DNA from 2 places in the Desulfovibrio porci genome. Region 2 is predicted to be linked to the other one. Evidence: riboswitches for the same ligand, from Rfam matches in the RefSeq annotation. Region 2 holds a riboswitch; the other holds the start of a gene.
The links. A riboswitch is a leader RNA that binds a small molecule or an ion and turns the genes downstream of it on or off. The one in region 2 is predicted to bind cobalamin.
Positions count from the first base shown of each region.

Region 1: another riboswitch for cobalamin. It lies ahead of FYJ44_RS05425 (FecCD family ABC transporter permease); the one in region 2 lies ahead of FYJ44_RS00780 (anaerobic ribonucleoside triphosphate reductase).

Region 1 is NZ_VUMH01000004.1:86,759-94,039, forward strand. Features, by position in the region: gene FYJ44_RS05415 (ABC transporter substrate-binding protein) at 1-367, opposite strand, end outside; gene FYJ44_RS05420 (ABC transporter ATP-binding protein) at 387-1,229, opposite strand; gene FYJ44_RS05425 (FecCD family ABC transporter permease) at 1,262-2,323, opposite strand; cobalamin riboswitch at 2,464-2,657, opposite strand; gene FYJ44_RS05430 (purine nucleoside phosphorylase YfiH/LACC1 family protein) at 2,694-3,458, opposite strand; gene FYJ44_RS05435 (5-formyltetrahydrofolate cyclo-ligase) at 3,449-4,054, opposite strand; gene FYJ44_RS05440 (metallophosphoesterase family protein) at 4,169-4,858, shown strand; gene FYJ44_RS14590 (Rne/Rng family ribonuclease) at 5,091-7,281, shown strand, end outside.
Region 2 is NZ_VUMH01000001.1:172,702-179,982, forward strand. Features, by position in the region: gene FYJ44_RS00780 (anaerobic ribonucleoside triphosphate reductase) at 216-2,483, opposite strand; cobalamin riboswitch at 2,609-2,790, opposite strand; gene FYJ44_RS00785 (peptide synthetase) at 3,118-3,999, opposite strand; gene FYJ44_RS00790 (M16 family metallopeptidase) at 4,171-6,807, opposite strand; gene FYJ44_RS00795 (DHH family phosphoesterase) at 6,994-7,281, opposite strand, start outside.

The sequences.
Region 1 (7,281 bases), on a different contig from region 2:
GGCCCGTGAGCCGTCCCAGCTTCTCCAGCACGCCGAACATCTTGTCAAAGGAATCCATTTCAAAGGTCAGCACATTGACGCCCAGCTTGCGCAGAGCCTCGGTCTGCAACAGGGCCTCGCGCCGTCCGGCAAGCTGGAGAACCAGGTCCGGCTTTTGGGCCACGATCAGCTCCGCGTTGGGCCGCATGTGGGTTCCGACGGCGGGCAGGTCCGCCAGTTCCGGCAACTGGGCGTCGGCCACGGTGCGGGCCGCCAGCAGATTGCGCGCGTCCAGGGCCAGCAGCAATTCGCTGTAAGCGCCGTACAAGGCGATGATCCGCGTGGCGGGCCTGTCCAGCCGCACGCTGACGCCCGTGTCGTCCGTCACTTCAATGGGCGCGGCGGCCTCAGTCCGCCCCGTCGGCAGCAGGATCGTCAGGGTCAGAAGCAGCGGCAGAAAAATCGCCGCTCCACGGCCCGGATGCGCGGCCCGGCAGAGCCTGGGGCAGTCCCCAACGAGGATGCGGAAAAACGCGGATGGGAATGTCGTACAAGGCACTGAGCTTCTCCTCGGTAAAAATCTCGGACGCGGGACCGTCAAAAAGCATTTGTCCGTTTTTCAGGCCGATCAGCCGGGTGGCATACAGGGAGGCTAGGTTGCAGTCGTGCATGGCCATCAGCACACAGGCCCCGGCGGCCCGGCGGCGCTCCAGCAAGTCGAACAGCTCCACCATGCGGGCCAGATCCAGACCGGCGGCCAGTTCGTCCAGCAACAGCAGCGGGCTTTCCTGGGCCAGAGCCCGCGCCAGCAGCACCCGCTGCAGCTCCCCGCCGGACAGTTCGTCCACGCGGCGTCCGACCAGCCCGGCGGCTCCGGTGGCGGCCAGAGCCCGCTCCACGGCTTCGTAATCCCGCCGCCCGTAGCTGCCCAGCCAGGAGAGATAGGGATAGCGCCCCAGCAGCGCCATGTGGCGCACGCTCAGGCCGGGCGGACATTCCGCACGCTGCGGCACCACAGCGACCAGCCGGGCGCGCTCACGCGGACGCAGGCGCTCCAGCGATTTGCCGGCCAGGCATATGTCGCCGCCCTGGGGCCGCAACACGCCGGAAATGCAGCGCAGCAAAGTTGTCTTGCCGCTGCCGTTGGGTCCAAGCAGGGCCACACTTTCGCCGCCGCGCGCCTTCAGGCTTATGCCGCGCAGCACGGGCCGCGCGCCATAGCCCGCCGTCAGGCCGCGCACGTCCAGCATCACTTTTTCGGACAGAAGTCTTTCGCCGGGCATCAGCGACTCCGCACTAGCAGGGCGAAAAACGGTCCGCCCAGCAGGGCCGTGACCACGCCCACGGGCAATTCCTGACCGCCGCCCAACACGCTGCGGGCCAGCACGTCGGCCCAGATCAGCAGCACACCGCCGCCGAAAAACGCGCCCGTCAGCAGGGGACCGTGTCCCGGCCCCAGCAAGAGGCGCAGCACATGCGGCACCACCAGGCCCACAAAGCCGATCACCCCGGCCACGGCCACGCACCCCGCCGTCATGCAACTGGCCCCGGCCAGGAACCAGAAGCGCGCCCGGCCCACGTTGAGGCCCAGTTGCGCGGCCTGCTCGTCACCCAGGGAAAGCACGTCCAGGGCCCGCCAGCCCAGCCCCACAGCCAGCAAACCCGGCGCAAACGTACCCAGCAGCAGGGGCAGACTGTCCCAGCCCCGTCCCTGGAGGGAACCCAGAATCCAGAACACGATGCTGGTCACGGATTCTTCGTTAAGGGCCTTGACCAGAGCCACCAGGGCTCCCAGAAAGGCGGCCACGGCAATGCCCGCCAGAATCACGCTTTCGCGGCTGAAATCCCCCCTGCTCCGTCCCAGCCACAACGCGCCGCACAGGGCCAGCAGGGCTCCGGCCAAGGCGGCGGGAGCCACCAGCCCGGCTTGGGAGAGTCCGAACCAGACGGCCAGACCGCCGCCCAGCGCTATAGCCATGCTCGCGCCGCAGGCCGCGCCCGCGGAAATACCCAGCGTAAAGGGATCGGCCAAGGGATTGCGCAGCACGCCCTGCAAGGCCACACCCGCCACGGCCAAAGCCCCGCCGCACAAGGCCGCCAGGCAGACCCGCGCCAGACGGATCTGCCCCACCACCAGCAGGCGGGAGGCGTCCACCGGCGCGTCGCTCAGGCCCAGGCTGACGGCCAGCGTCTGAAAGACCTCGCCCGCGCCCAGCGGGAACGGCCCCGGCAGGCAGGCCAGCGGCAGAGAAATGAGCCAGAGCGCGGCCAGTCCGGCCAGCGCAAGGCGCAGGGACCGCGATTCGGGCGGCCTGGAAAAAGCAAAAGCGGCGTCTGTAGGCATACACTGCGGGGCTTGCGGACAAAAAAAGGCCTCTTCCATACTGGAAGAGGCCCGTATTTCCTCTGCCTGACCGGCAAAAACCCGTTGCCGGAGACGTTGCCGCGCCTTGAGCATCCAACACCTGAAATGCTCGTTTACGGCGGGCAGTTGGGACAACGGCAGGTCTTCCGGCTTGATCCCTTTGCCCCGGCCTTCCCGTTTCCAGTGGCGCAAGATGGGGCGCGGTTGATGGATCTCACGGCGGCGGGTCCGCTCCCGTTTCACACGGGATTCCCTTTTCAAGCCGGTGCGCGCCGCTACGGCGGGTCCGGCTACCGTTGCCACAAGGCACCTTAGGCGCGGCGCGGCGCGCTGTCAATGCGGGCGCGGCTCAGGCCGCGATCCAGATCAGGCTGGCCTGACGGCCGGACTTTTTCTCCCGCCGGTAGGAGAAGAATTGCGCGGTATTGGAGGCCGTGCAGAGATCCAGGCCGTAAATCTGGCGCTCGGGCAGGCCCGCCTGCCGCAACTGATAGCGGGTAAGACTCCAGAGATCCATGGTTTGCGTGTCCAGGTCGAACCAAGGCCGGAAGTCGTCGCTCCATTCCCGCTCGAAATTGACGAATTCCGCCCGCCCAGGTCCCAGGCTGGGACCGCGCACAGCCAGCAGGTCGCGGGCTTTGAGATCATAGCGCGCGCAGAAACGGGCCACGCCCGTGCCCGGAAAATCGCAACGGTTGCCCCGCCAGCCCGCGTGCAGGGCCGCCACATAGCGGCCGCTTTTATGCGCCAGCAAGATGGGCTGGCAGTCCGCTGTCTTGATCAGCAGGCCCAGGCCGGGCCGGGAGGTGACCATGCCGTCGCCCTCCGCCGCGGGCCGGGCTTCGCAGGCCACGGCTTCCGGCTCAAAGACCAGCGCGTCGCCGTGCACCTGATTGAGTTCCGCCCAGGCCGCAAGCCCGCACGCCTGCAAGGCCGCCAGCATGCCCCGGCGGTTGCCCGTCACACGGTCCGGGTCGTCGTCCGTGCTGAAGGAGATGTTGCCGCCGTCATACGCGTCGCGATACCTGCCGCCGGGCATGGCCGCGCGGACCTGAAAGGCGCAGCGGACGTTTTCAAGGCCGGGGAACTGAAAGGGAATGTAATTTACAGACACAGGAATTGCTCTTCCGTGCAGAGATAGTGCACGCGCTGGTCCCACTGTTCGAGGGGCAGGTTTTTGGTGATCTGGAAGGCGAAACACAGGCCCACGCGCGGGCAGGTCAGTCCGCTGTCCAGAAAGCGGTCATAATAGCCGCCGCCGAAACCCAGGCGGCCGCCGCGCCGGTCAAAGGCCAGACCCGGCAGCACCAGCAGATCCGGCTTGAAGGCCTTGCCCGCCTCTTCCGGGCCCAGACCCGGCAGACTGTCCTCCGGTTCGCGCAGGCCGAAAGGGCCGGGCCGCAATTGCTCCGGCCCCGTGCAGGCCACGAATTCCATGCACCCCGGCTCTTCGGGCCGGACGCGCGGCAGCCAGACCGTGCGTCCGCTCTTCCAGGCCGCATCCAGCAATTTGTCGGTGGACAGTTCGCCCTTGAGCGCCACATAGAGCGCCACGGAGCGCGCGTTGCGCCAGCAGGGGGCCTCCAGCAGGCGTTGCTGGGCCTCCAGACTGCGCGCCCGCGCCAGGCCCGGCGGGTGGTTGCGGCGCAGTTTGCGGATGCGCTCGCGCAGGGCGGCCTTGCGCGCCGCGACGGACGCCTCGGATTCCATGGGTTCCGCGGATAAGGTGAATGCGGGCTGTGTGGGATGCATGGCGGGCCTTTCCATCCGTGGCGAGTTATGGCAGGATTGCGTTACGATTCTTATAACAAAGGATGGGACGCCATGCCAAGTGCCGATGCGCAGGATTATCTCTGGATCGCCGTAGGCGACATCCACGACGAGCCCGCCTGCTTCGAGCGGATTCCGGAACTGGCCCAGGCTGACGGCATCATCGTCACCGGCGACCTGACCATCACCGGCGGCGTCAAGCAGGCCGAACTGGTCATGGAGGCTCTGCGCGCCCGCGACCTGCCGGTCTGGGCTCAGATCGGCAATATGGACCGGCCCGAAGTGGACACATGGCTTAGCGAGCAGGGCTGGAACCTGCATACCATCACCCGCGAACTGACGCCGGATACGGCCATTTTCGGCGTGGGGGCCTCCACCTTCACGCCCTTCGGCACGCCCAGCGAGTTTCCCGAATCCACCTTCGCGACCTGGCTGGACGCCTGCTGGCAGCGCGCCCGTCGCTATCCGCACACGGTGCTGGTTTCCCATAACCCGCCCAAGGATACGGCCTGCGACGTAATCCCCGGCGATGTCCATGTGGGTTCCACGGCGGTGCGCGAATTTCTGGAGGAAGCCCAGCCCGACATCTGCCTCTGCGGCCATATCCATGAGGCCAGAGCCGTGGACCGCGTGGGCCGCACCGTGGTGGTCAATCCCGGCGCGCTGGCTCAGGGCGGCTACGTGGTGTTGCGCTCCAATTCCGGCCGCTTGTCGGCGGAGTTGCGCGTGCTCGAAAATTGCTGACGCCGTCCGCGCGGAGCCTTTCTTCCGGCCGTCTGTACTGCGGGGCGGGCCGCACAGGACTTCTTGCATATTTTTACAAAAGACGTATCTTATTGAAATAAGGTTCGGCATGCCTGCGGCAAACGCGCGCCCGTAATGGCGCTGCTGCCGCGATATCTCATACGGAGTCCGGCAGACCGACCCACAAATTTTTTCGCGGCGCTGTTTTCAGACTGCCGCCAGAAGGATTTTCATGACCACTGACCAGGATTTCTCCGTGGCCGCGTCCCCCGCCACGGATGGCGCAAGCCAGGACGCCTCTGTTTCTTCCGTTTCCGCCTCCACAGCCCCCGCCGTTTCCGGCGAAGCCCCGGCGGAAGCTCCCGCCCCCAAACGCCGCACATCTTCCCGCAGCGCCAAAAAGCCCGCCGCTCAAACGGCCCGCACGCCCCGCGCCCAAAGTGCCAAGGCGGCCGCGCCGGATGCCGACGCCGCCACGGAAAGCCCCACGGACGCTCCCGCGCGCAAGCCGCGCGGCGGCAGGCGTACGGCGGCCAAAAGCCCGGAAGGCGTTGAGGAAAGCCCGGCCAAGGCCCAACGCGCGCCGAGCCGGAGCACGGGCAAAAGCCGCACCGCCACAGCCAAATCCGGAACAAAAGCCGCGGCCCCGGCGGTATCCGGGCCGGATGACGCTGAGGCGGCACCGTCAAGCGCGGCCGCCGCTCCCGGACGCGCCCGCAGCACCACGCGAGGTCCGCGTGCAAAAAAAACCGCAGCGCCTGCGGATAGCGCGACGCAAACCGATGTCGCCCCGGCTTTGACGGCGGAGGAGGCGTTGCCCGCGTCCACGACGGACGCTCCTGCCGCCAAAGCCCCCCAAAAAAATTCCCGGACCGGGAACGCCCCGGCGGGATTGACAGCAGCGGCGGAATCGGCTGAACGGGCGGAGCCGGAAGAAAACCGGCCCATGGAAGCCGGGGAGGCCACAGCCGGAAGCGAGGACGAGGACAGCGCCGACACGCCTCGCCGCAAAAGCCGTCGCGGACGGCGCGGCGGACGCGGCCGGAACCGCAAAAACCGCGCAACCGCCACGGATGACATGAGCGCGGATGAAGACGCGACGGACGAAACCGGCGCGACGGTCCATACGCTCCAGGAAGATTACGACAGCGGCGACGCCGACGCCGTCTCCCCGGACGATGCCGCCGAAACCGCCCCCGAGATTCCCGCCCCCAAGGGCAGGGGGAAAAAAGGCAAGAGCGCCCCGGCCGCCGAGAACGAAAGCGGCAAAAAATCCACCGTGCGCGCCGCGGCGGCCAAGGCCAAAGCCGACGCGGCCACGGGCAAGCGGCGCATGTTCATCAGCGTGCTGCCCGGCGAACAGGTGGAAGTGGCCGTGGCCGAAGAAGGCAGCCTGCTGGAATATTATCTGGACATGCTCCACCAGCGCAAAATCAAGGGCAATATTTACAAGGGCGTCATCCACAATATCGACACCAATCTTCAGGCCGCTTTTGTGAGCTACGGCGCGGGCAAGAACGGCTTTTTGCAGATCGACGAAATCCACCCCGAATACTGGCAGGCCCACCACGAACCGGCCAAGGGCAAGAAGTTTCCGCCCATCCAGAAGGTGCTCAAAGCGGGCCAGGAAGTACTGGTGCAGGTGGTCAAGGAACCCACCGGAAACAAGGGCGCGTTTCTGACCACATGGCTGTCGCTGGCCGGGCGTTTTCTTGTGCTCACGCCGGGGCAGGAGCAGATCGGCGTTTCCCGCAAGGTGGAAAACGACGAAGAGCGCGCCCGCCTGCGTGAAATGATGAACGGCATTGATCCCGGCCAGGGCCTGGGCGTCATCGTGCGCACGGTGAGCGCGGGCACCACCAAAACCACGCTGAAAAACGATCTTCAGTATCTGAAACGCCTTTGGCGCGACATCCGCAAAAAAGCCACCGAGGTTTCGGCTCCGGCCCTGATCCATCAGGAACCCGGCCTCTCCGAACGCGCGGTGCGCGACTACCTCACCGACGACGTCTGCGAAATCTGGGTGGACAATGAAGACGTGGCGCAGGGCATCCGCGACACGGTCAGCCTGCTCTTCCCGCGCAAAAAGGATCTGGTGCGCCTGCACGGCGATATCCGCCAGTCCATGTGGGAGCGCTTCAACCTGCGCCGCCAGCTGGATCAGATCTATTCCCGCGAAGTGATTCTGCCCTCGGGCGGCCGTCTGGTCTTTGACCAGACCGAGGCCCTGATGGCTATCGACATCAACTCGGGCAAGATTTCCGGCAAGGGCAATTTCGAGGCCATGGCCTACAAAACCAATATGGAGGCCGCCGAAACCATCGCCCGCCAGCTCCGGCTGCGCGACATAGGCGGGCAGGTGGTCATTGACTTCATTGAAATGCGCGACAAGAAGCATGTCCTGGATGTGGAGAAAACCCTGC
Region 2 (7,281 bases):
AGCAGATTAATACTAAGAACTTACATTCTTAATGCTTGAAGCCGGTCACTTCCGCGCTCAACAGCGCGAATAACTTGCGCTTACGCCTTTCGTGGCGGGCGACTGCTCTCGCAGCCGCCAAAGCAATGTAACGTTATATTGCTCTAACGTTATAAAATGTTTTCCCCGGTTCCGGAGAACCGGGATTCAATCGCATGGTGATCCGCCCCGCCTGCTCATTCCCATTTGGGGGTCTGCGGAAATTTCCTGCGCAGTTCCCGCAGCGTTTCCAGGCTCACGCCCTCGCCCTCGCGGCGGCCGCAACGCGGGCAGACGTCGTCGATGACGCCCGTATAGCCGCAGACGGGGTCACGGTCCAGCGGATGGTTGATGGAGCCGTAGCCCACGCCCTGATCGTGCATGTACCGGATGATCCGCTCAAAGGCCTGCAGATTTTTGCAGGTATCGCCGTCCAGTTCCACATAGGTGATGTGTCCGGCATTGGTCATGGCATGGTAGGGCGCTTCCAGCTGGATCTTTTTAAAGGCCTTGATGGGATAGTAGACCGGCACGTGGAAGGAATTGGTGTAATAGTCGCGGTCCGTGACGCCGGGAATGCTGCCGTAGCGCTCCCGGTCCAGAGCCACGAAGCGCCCGCTCAGGCTTTCCGCCGGAGTGGCGATAAGCGAGAAATTCAGGCCGGTCCTTTCCGCCTCATCGTCGGCGCGGCGTCGCATGTGCCCGATGATCTCCAGGCCCAGCTTCTGGGCCTCTTCGCTCTCGCCGTGGTGCACGCCCAGCAGGGCCTTGAGGGCCTCGGCCAGGCCGATGAAGCCCACAGTCAGGGTGCCGTGCTTGAGCACCTCGCCGATGCTGTCGTCCCAGTCCAGTTTGCCGGAATCCAGCCAGATGCCGTTGCCCATGAGGAAGGGATAATTGCGCACCTTCTTGGCGCTCTGGATCTTGAGCCGGTGCAGCAACTGGCGGAAGACCAGATCAATCTTGTCGTCCAGCAGGGCGTAAAATTTCTCCACGTCGCCGTGGGCCTCCAGGCCCAGACGCGGCAGGTTCACGGAGGTAAAGCTCAAATTTCCGCGCCCGCAGGTCACCTGGCGCTCCGGGTCGTGCACGTTGCCCAGCACGCGCGTGCGGCAGCCCATATAGGCCACTTCGCTATTGTAATCGCCGTTCTTGTAATACTGCAAGTTGAACGGCGCGTCGAGGAAGCTGAAATTGGGGAAGAGGCGTTTGGCCGAAGTCTCCATGGCCAGTTTGAACAGATCGTAGTTGGGATCGCCGGGATTGTAGTTGACCCCTTCCTTGACCTTGAAAATCTGCACCGGAAAAATGGAGGTTTCGCCGTTGCCCAGGCCCGCCTGGGTGGCCAGGAGCAGGTTTTTCATAACCATGCGGCCCTCGGCGGAGACGTCCGTGCCGTAGTTGATGGAACTGAACGGCACCTGGGCTCCGGCCCGGGAATTCATGGTGTTCAGATTGTGAATCAGCGCCTCCATGGCCTGATACACGCGGCGGTCCGTATTGCCCAGGGCTTCCTCCACGGCATACGTGTGGGCGCGCCCGGCCAACTCCCGCCACTGCGCGGACGCGTGCTCAGCCAGGGCGCGGGCCAGCGCCTCGGCCCCGGCCTCGTCAATGGCGACGGCCGGGCTCAGACCGGCGGCCTCCAGCAGTTCCCCGGCCAGCGTCTCGGCCGAGGCGGCGTCCAGGCCGCCCGCGATACGCAGACAGGCGCAGAAAGCCTTGCGGTATTCCTTGGCGTAGGTTTTGGCCACGCCGGGCGCCATGGCGAAATCAAAATGCGGCACGCTCTGGCCGCCGTGCATTTCATTCTGGTTGGCCTGAATGGCGATGCAGGCCAGGGCCGAATAGCTTTCAATGGAATTGGGCTCGCGCAGATAGCCGTGCCCGGTGGAGAACCCGTTTCTGAACAGCGGGATCAGGTCAATCTGGCAGCAGGTTTCCGTGAGCATGTAGAAATCTTTGTCATGGATGTGAATGTCGCCATTGCCGTGCGCGGCCGAGGCGTCCTTGGGCAGGATGTAGTTGTCGATGAAAAACTTGGAGCCCTCGGAGCCGTATTTGAGCATGGTGCCCATGGCCGTATCGCCGTCGATATTGGCGTTCTCCCGCTTGATGTCCTCCCGGATGGCCGGGGAGTACGTCAATTTTTTATAAATATCCATGAGATAGGATTCCGCGTTGCGCATCTTGGCGTGCTCGGCGCGGTAAAGAATATAGGCCTTGGCGGTTTTGGCGTAATCGTACTGGATCAGGCTTTCTTCCACCACATCCTGGATTTCCTCCACGCTGCAGAGATTGCGCTCGTCCAGCTTTTTGCAGACTTTTTCCGTAACGAAGAGCAGGTCCGTGGGGGACATGTCTTCGCCGCCCACGGCCTGATTGGCCTTGGTGATGGCGTTGAGAATCTTGACGGAATCAAAGGGCACGGACGCGCCGTCCCGTTTAATGATAGTGGCGGGCATGAAAAACTCCGGGCATGGGGGGCTGGTACGGTAAAAATACCTCCCCCCAAGAGACGGGCGGAGGAGGAAGCTTGTCCTCATTGCCGGATCTGTCGGCAAAAGCCCCGTTGCCGATGATCCATCCACAGAAACGATGTACGAAAGCAGGTCTTCCGGCTTGCCGGCTCACTTTTCGGCCTTCCCGGAACATGTCCAGTGGCGCACGGGGAAAAGCGGCATCAGTTCGGCGTACGGCGGCGGGTCCGCTCCCGATTTGAACGGGATTCCCTATGAAGCCCCGAAGGGCGCTTCCGTAAGTCTAGAGATAGTCAAAACCCCCCCCTTCTGTCAATGCGAAGCGCGAAAAAAGCCTTCCTTGCTTCGTGATAACATATTGAATTATAATGTATTTTTTTTCACAAACAGACGACACGACGCGTCAAACCCGGCATGATCGCCCGCGACGCGAAAAAGGCCGGGCCGGCGGGATGAGCGGCGGTTTCGCGCTACAGGCGGCTGCCGGGAGGCAGGTCACATCTGGAGGCTCTGGCTGTCATGAAAATGGGCGCTTCTCCGGACAGTGCGGCCGTTGAGTATCTGGACGGCAAGGGATTCGAAACGGGTCATATCCTCTGCGGAAAACTGCAAAGGCGGGCTATTCCGCCGCGCCGCCCGCTTCCCTGCCGAGCTGGCTTTCTATCCAGAAAGCCAGGCCGGGCGCGCCCTCCTCACCCACAGGCCGCCAGTCCAGAGTTTCATCCCGACGCGTTGCGGACAGATAGCGCACAAAACGCAGATGCAGGTTCAGGGCCGTATCTTTTTTATTGCGGCAGACGGCCGTACTGCTGGCGGCCAGGAAAAATTTGCGGAAGACGCCTTCCGGCCCGTTGCAGTCCAGATAAAGCAGGCAGAGCGTATCCTGAGTAATGTCCATGGCATGAAGCAGTTCGTAATTGACCAGCCGCACGAAGGCGCCGCCGGCGGAAACGTCGATCAATTGTATCTGTTGCTCCAATTCCCGGCTGTAGTGGCTCATGTAGACCTGCACCTGACCGCGCTGTTCCGGCAGCATGGGCGCGAACCAGAAGCGGAATTTATTGAGCATGCCCGGCCGCACGCGCAGCCGCTCATGGCGGCGCAGTTCCCGCCACAAAAAACGGAACGGCGTCTTGACGATGATCTCCGTCAACCGGTTCCGGGCATCGCGCCGCACCTCCCGCACTCGGCAGGAGCAGTAAAACCCATGGCGCGGCCCGCTGTGTTTGCCGCGCTCTTCCCCGTCCTCCGGGATTTCTTCCGGCTCGGCTTCCATGTCCGGCTTGAAATAGATCCGGCATTCCCCGCCGCTCAGTTCAGCGGGAAGCGGGGTTTCCGCCATGCTCAGAACCGTGATGTCGCGAGCAGTGAAGGTCACGAGGCAGAGCAGCGGCCCAGCCTCGCGCGGGCGTCCGTCATAGGTGAGACTGACCGGAATGGCTCGGTCGCGCACGTATTCCAGGGCGGCGGCAATATCGGGACGCCAGAGGCAGTGAGACATGAAGCGGAGCTCCTGTCATCTCCATGAGATGCGGATCATGTTCGTTATTTTCCAAGGATGCTTCATAGATAACCCAGTCGGACAGCCCCTGTAAAGACGCGAAAACGCCCCGCCGCGGTAGTGCATTGCTGACCGGGGCGGGGCGTGCGTTTCAAACGTCAAGCACGAATGCTACGGCAAGAGGGTCACCTCATAGGCATTGGCCGGTTCCAGGTACTTGCGGGCCACGGCCTGCACATCCGCCGGGGTCAAAGCGGCTGCCTTGTCCAGCAGTTGCTTCTGGAAATCCTGCGGATAGCGCAGCACGGCGTCCGTGGCCGCTTCACCGGCGCGGTCCGCCAGGCTCTGCCTGTCGCGCAGGTATTCGCCCAGCAGACGGTTGCTTCCGGCGGCCAGCAGGGCCTTGGGCAGGGGTTTGGCCTTGAGTTCGGCAATGATGCCGGCGAAACCCTTGCGGGCCTGTTCCACCTTGTCCGGCGTGGTGCCGATGTAGAAGGCCATGAAGCCCGTCTCCGGCATGCTGCGGTTAAAGGCGGTCACGGTATAGCCCAGCCCCTGTTCGTCGCGCAGGCTGCTGAACAACAGACCACTCTGGCCCGACAGCACGGCCTGCAGCAACATCAGGGCGGGCGCGTCCGGGTGGGTGGGCGGTACGGTCTTGAAGAGCTGCAACAGATGGGCCTGGTTGCGGCCTGGCAGATTCAGGTTCAGAGTTCTATCCCGACCCCAGACGGGCGCGGGCACGGCAAAGTCCCGCCTTTCAGGCGCGGGCAGGCTCCGGGCGAAAGCCAGCACGGCCTCGCGCTCAAAACTGCCCGCCACGGAGAGCACCCACGGCTGGCCGGACTGCCGGGTCCAGAAAGCCTGCACGTCCTTGCGGTCAAAGCCGTCCAGACTCTGCGGCGTGCCCAGACCGTCAAAGCCGTAGGACTGCCCGCCGGGATAGAGAAAAGGATTCAGCTTAGCGAACATATAGGCCAGGGGCCTGTCCGCGCGCTGGCGGATGGCGGATTTCATGTTCTCCACCTCGCGCCGCAGTTCCTTGGCCTCAAAGCGCGGTTTGGAGAACACGTCGGCCAGGACGCTGAAATAGTCGGCATTGAAGCGTGACGGCCCGGTCAGGGAGATGCCAAAGGTCTGCAAGCCCGCTCTGGCGGAAATGGCGGCCGCGCGCTCCGCGAAATAGCGCTCCACGCCCTGGGCGTCCAGTTTGCCGCTGCCGTCGGTGAGCAGGCGCGCGGTCAGGTCGGCCAGGCCCTGCTGTTCGGGCTTGAGCAGGGCCTGGCCGCCGGGCAGCATCAGATCAAGGGAGATATAGGGCACCGTGGCGTCGGGAATCAGGATCAGGGTGCGGCCCTGTCCCAACTGGACCACTTCGCGTTTTCCGGCGCTCGTTTCGGCCGTGGAGGTCTTTTGCGCACCGCTCCCGGCGGGCCAGTTCTTTTGTAGTATGGCGTCCAGGTCCGGCAGGGCCGCGCCTTCCGGCGCAAGCACGCGCACCCGCGCCTGTTCCGGCGCAAGCCAGCGGGCAATGGCGTTCTGCAACTGGCTTTCATCCACATTGCGCTGGGTGAAACGCAGATTGCGCTCCGCCTGCTCTCCGCCCAGATCAAACTGGATGGCGCCCTTCCAGGAGGCCAGACCGTTGAGGGTTTCCCCGGCCCGGTCCATGCCGTCCTCCAGATTGAACTTGGCCCGGCGCACGGCATCGGCGCTGAAGTCCTTTGCCGTGAGTTTGGCCAGATCTCCGGTCAATTCCCGCCAGAAGATCTCCAGCTTGCCGGGATCCAGCTGGGCGGTGATGGTCAGCAGGCCCGCGCGGGCCAGACTCATATTGTCAACGCTGATGCTGTCTACCAACTGCTTTTCATATTTATACTTGCGGTAGAAGGCCGAGGTGCCGTCGCCGCCCAGCAGATAGCTCAGCACGTCCAATTCCACGGAACGTAGGTCGCGCAGGCCGGGCGCGGGAAGGGCGATGCCCAGATAGACCTTGTTCCAGGGGCCGCGGCTCACTTCCACACGCGGGCCGCCCGCCGCATCAGTCAGGTCCAGGGGCTGGGGCACGGGCAGATCCCCGCTGTTCTTCAGACCGCCGAAAAGCTTCTGGGCATAGGCCAGCACCGCGTCCGGCTCAATGTCGCCGGCCACCAGCAAGAGCATATTGCGGGGCTGATACCAGCGCTTGACGTAATCGCGCAGATCCTGGGCCGTAACCGCCTTGATGGTGTCCACATAGCCGATGATCGGACGGCCGTAGGGCGTATTTTTGAGCCCCGCCACCTGAAGGTTTTCATAGAGCTTGCGCATGGGCGAATCCTCGCCACGCTGAAGCTCGGAAATGACCACGTTTTTTTCGGCTTCCAGCTCCTTGGGATCCAGCTGGGCTTGAAAGGCCATATCCTTGACCACGTCCATGCCCGTGCGCCAGTGGGCGGCGGGCATGTCGGTCATGTACCAGGTCTTGTCGAAGCTGGTGGCCGCGTTGAGGTAGCCGCCCAGAGCCTCCACGTCGCGGGCCACCTGCCCTTTGGGCCGGTGTTCCGTGCCTTTGAAAACCATGTGCTCCAGCAGATGACTGATGCCCGCATGGCCCGGCTCTTCATTGGCCGAGCCCGTGCGCACGTACAGACGGGTGCAGACCAGGGGAAAGCGCGCGTCCCTGAGGATATATACGGTGAGTCCGTTGGGCAGCCGGACCAGACGCTCGGCGGCGGAAGCGGCCCGCGCCGGCGTTGCCGCCGTAGCCGCCGACGTGCTTATGGCTATGAACAGCGTCAGAATGAACAGAGAAACGATATGTCGCATGAAAACTCCTGAGAAACAGGTTGCAAGCCTTCCGCCAGCCGGCCGCATGGCGCGGGCGTCCGCCGGAAACAGCCGTTCGGTGCAGGTACAACAAAGCCGGATGGAAGGCGTTTTGCGCATTCCATCCGGCAATAGTAGTTACTGCCGCCATTCAAGGCAAGCGGGGAAAAGTCCCGCCCGCGGGGCTCAGGCGCTGAGCGTGGCGATCAATTCGCGCAACGCGTCCTGGGCCTTTTCATTGGGCACCTGACAGGTGCCGGCGGCCAGATGCCCGCCCCCGCCGTGGGCCAGCATGACCTGACCAATGTTCACGGTGCTGGAGCGGTCCAGAATGGACTTGCCCACGGCAAAAACCGTATTTTGCTTTTTCAGGCCCCAGAGCACGTGCATGGAAATGTTGCACTGCGGAAAGAGCGCGTAAATCATGAAGCGGTTGGTACACCAGATGACCTCCTCATCGCGCAGGTCCAGCAC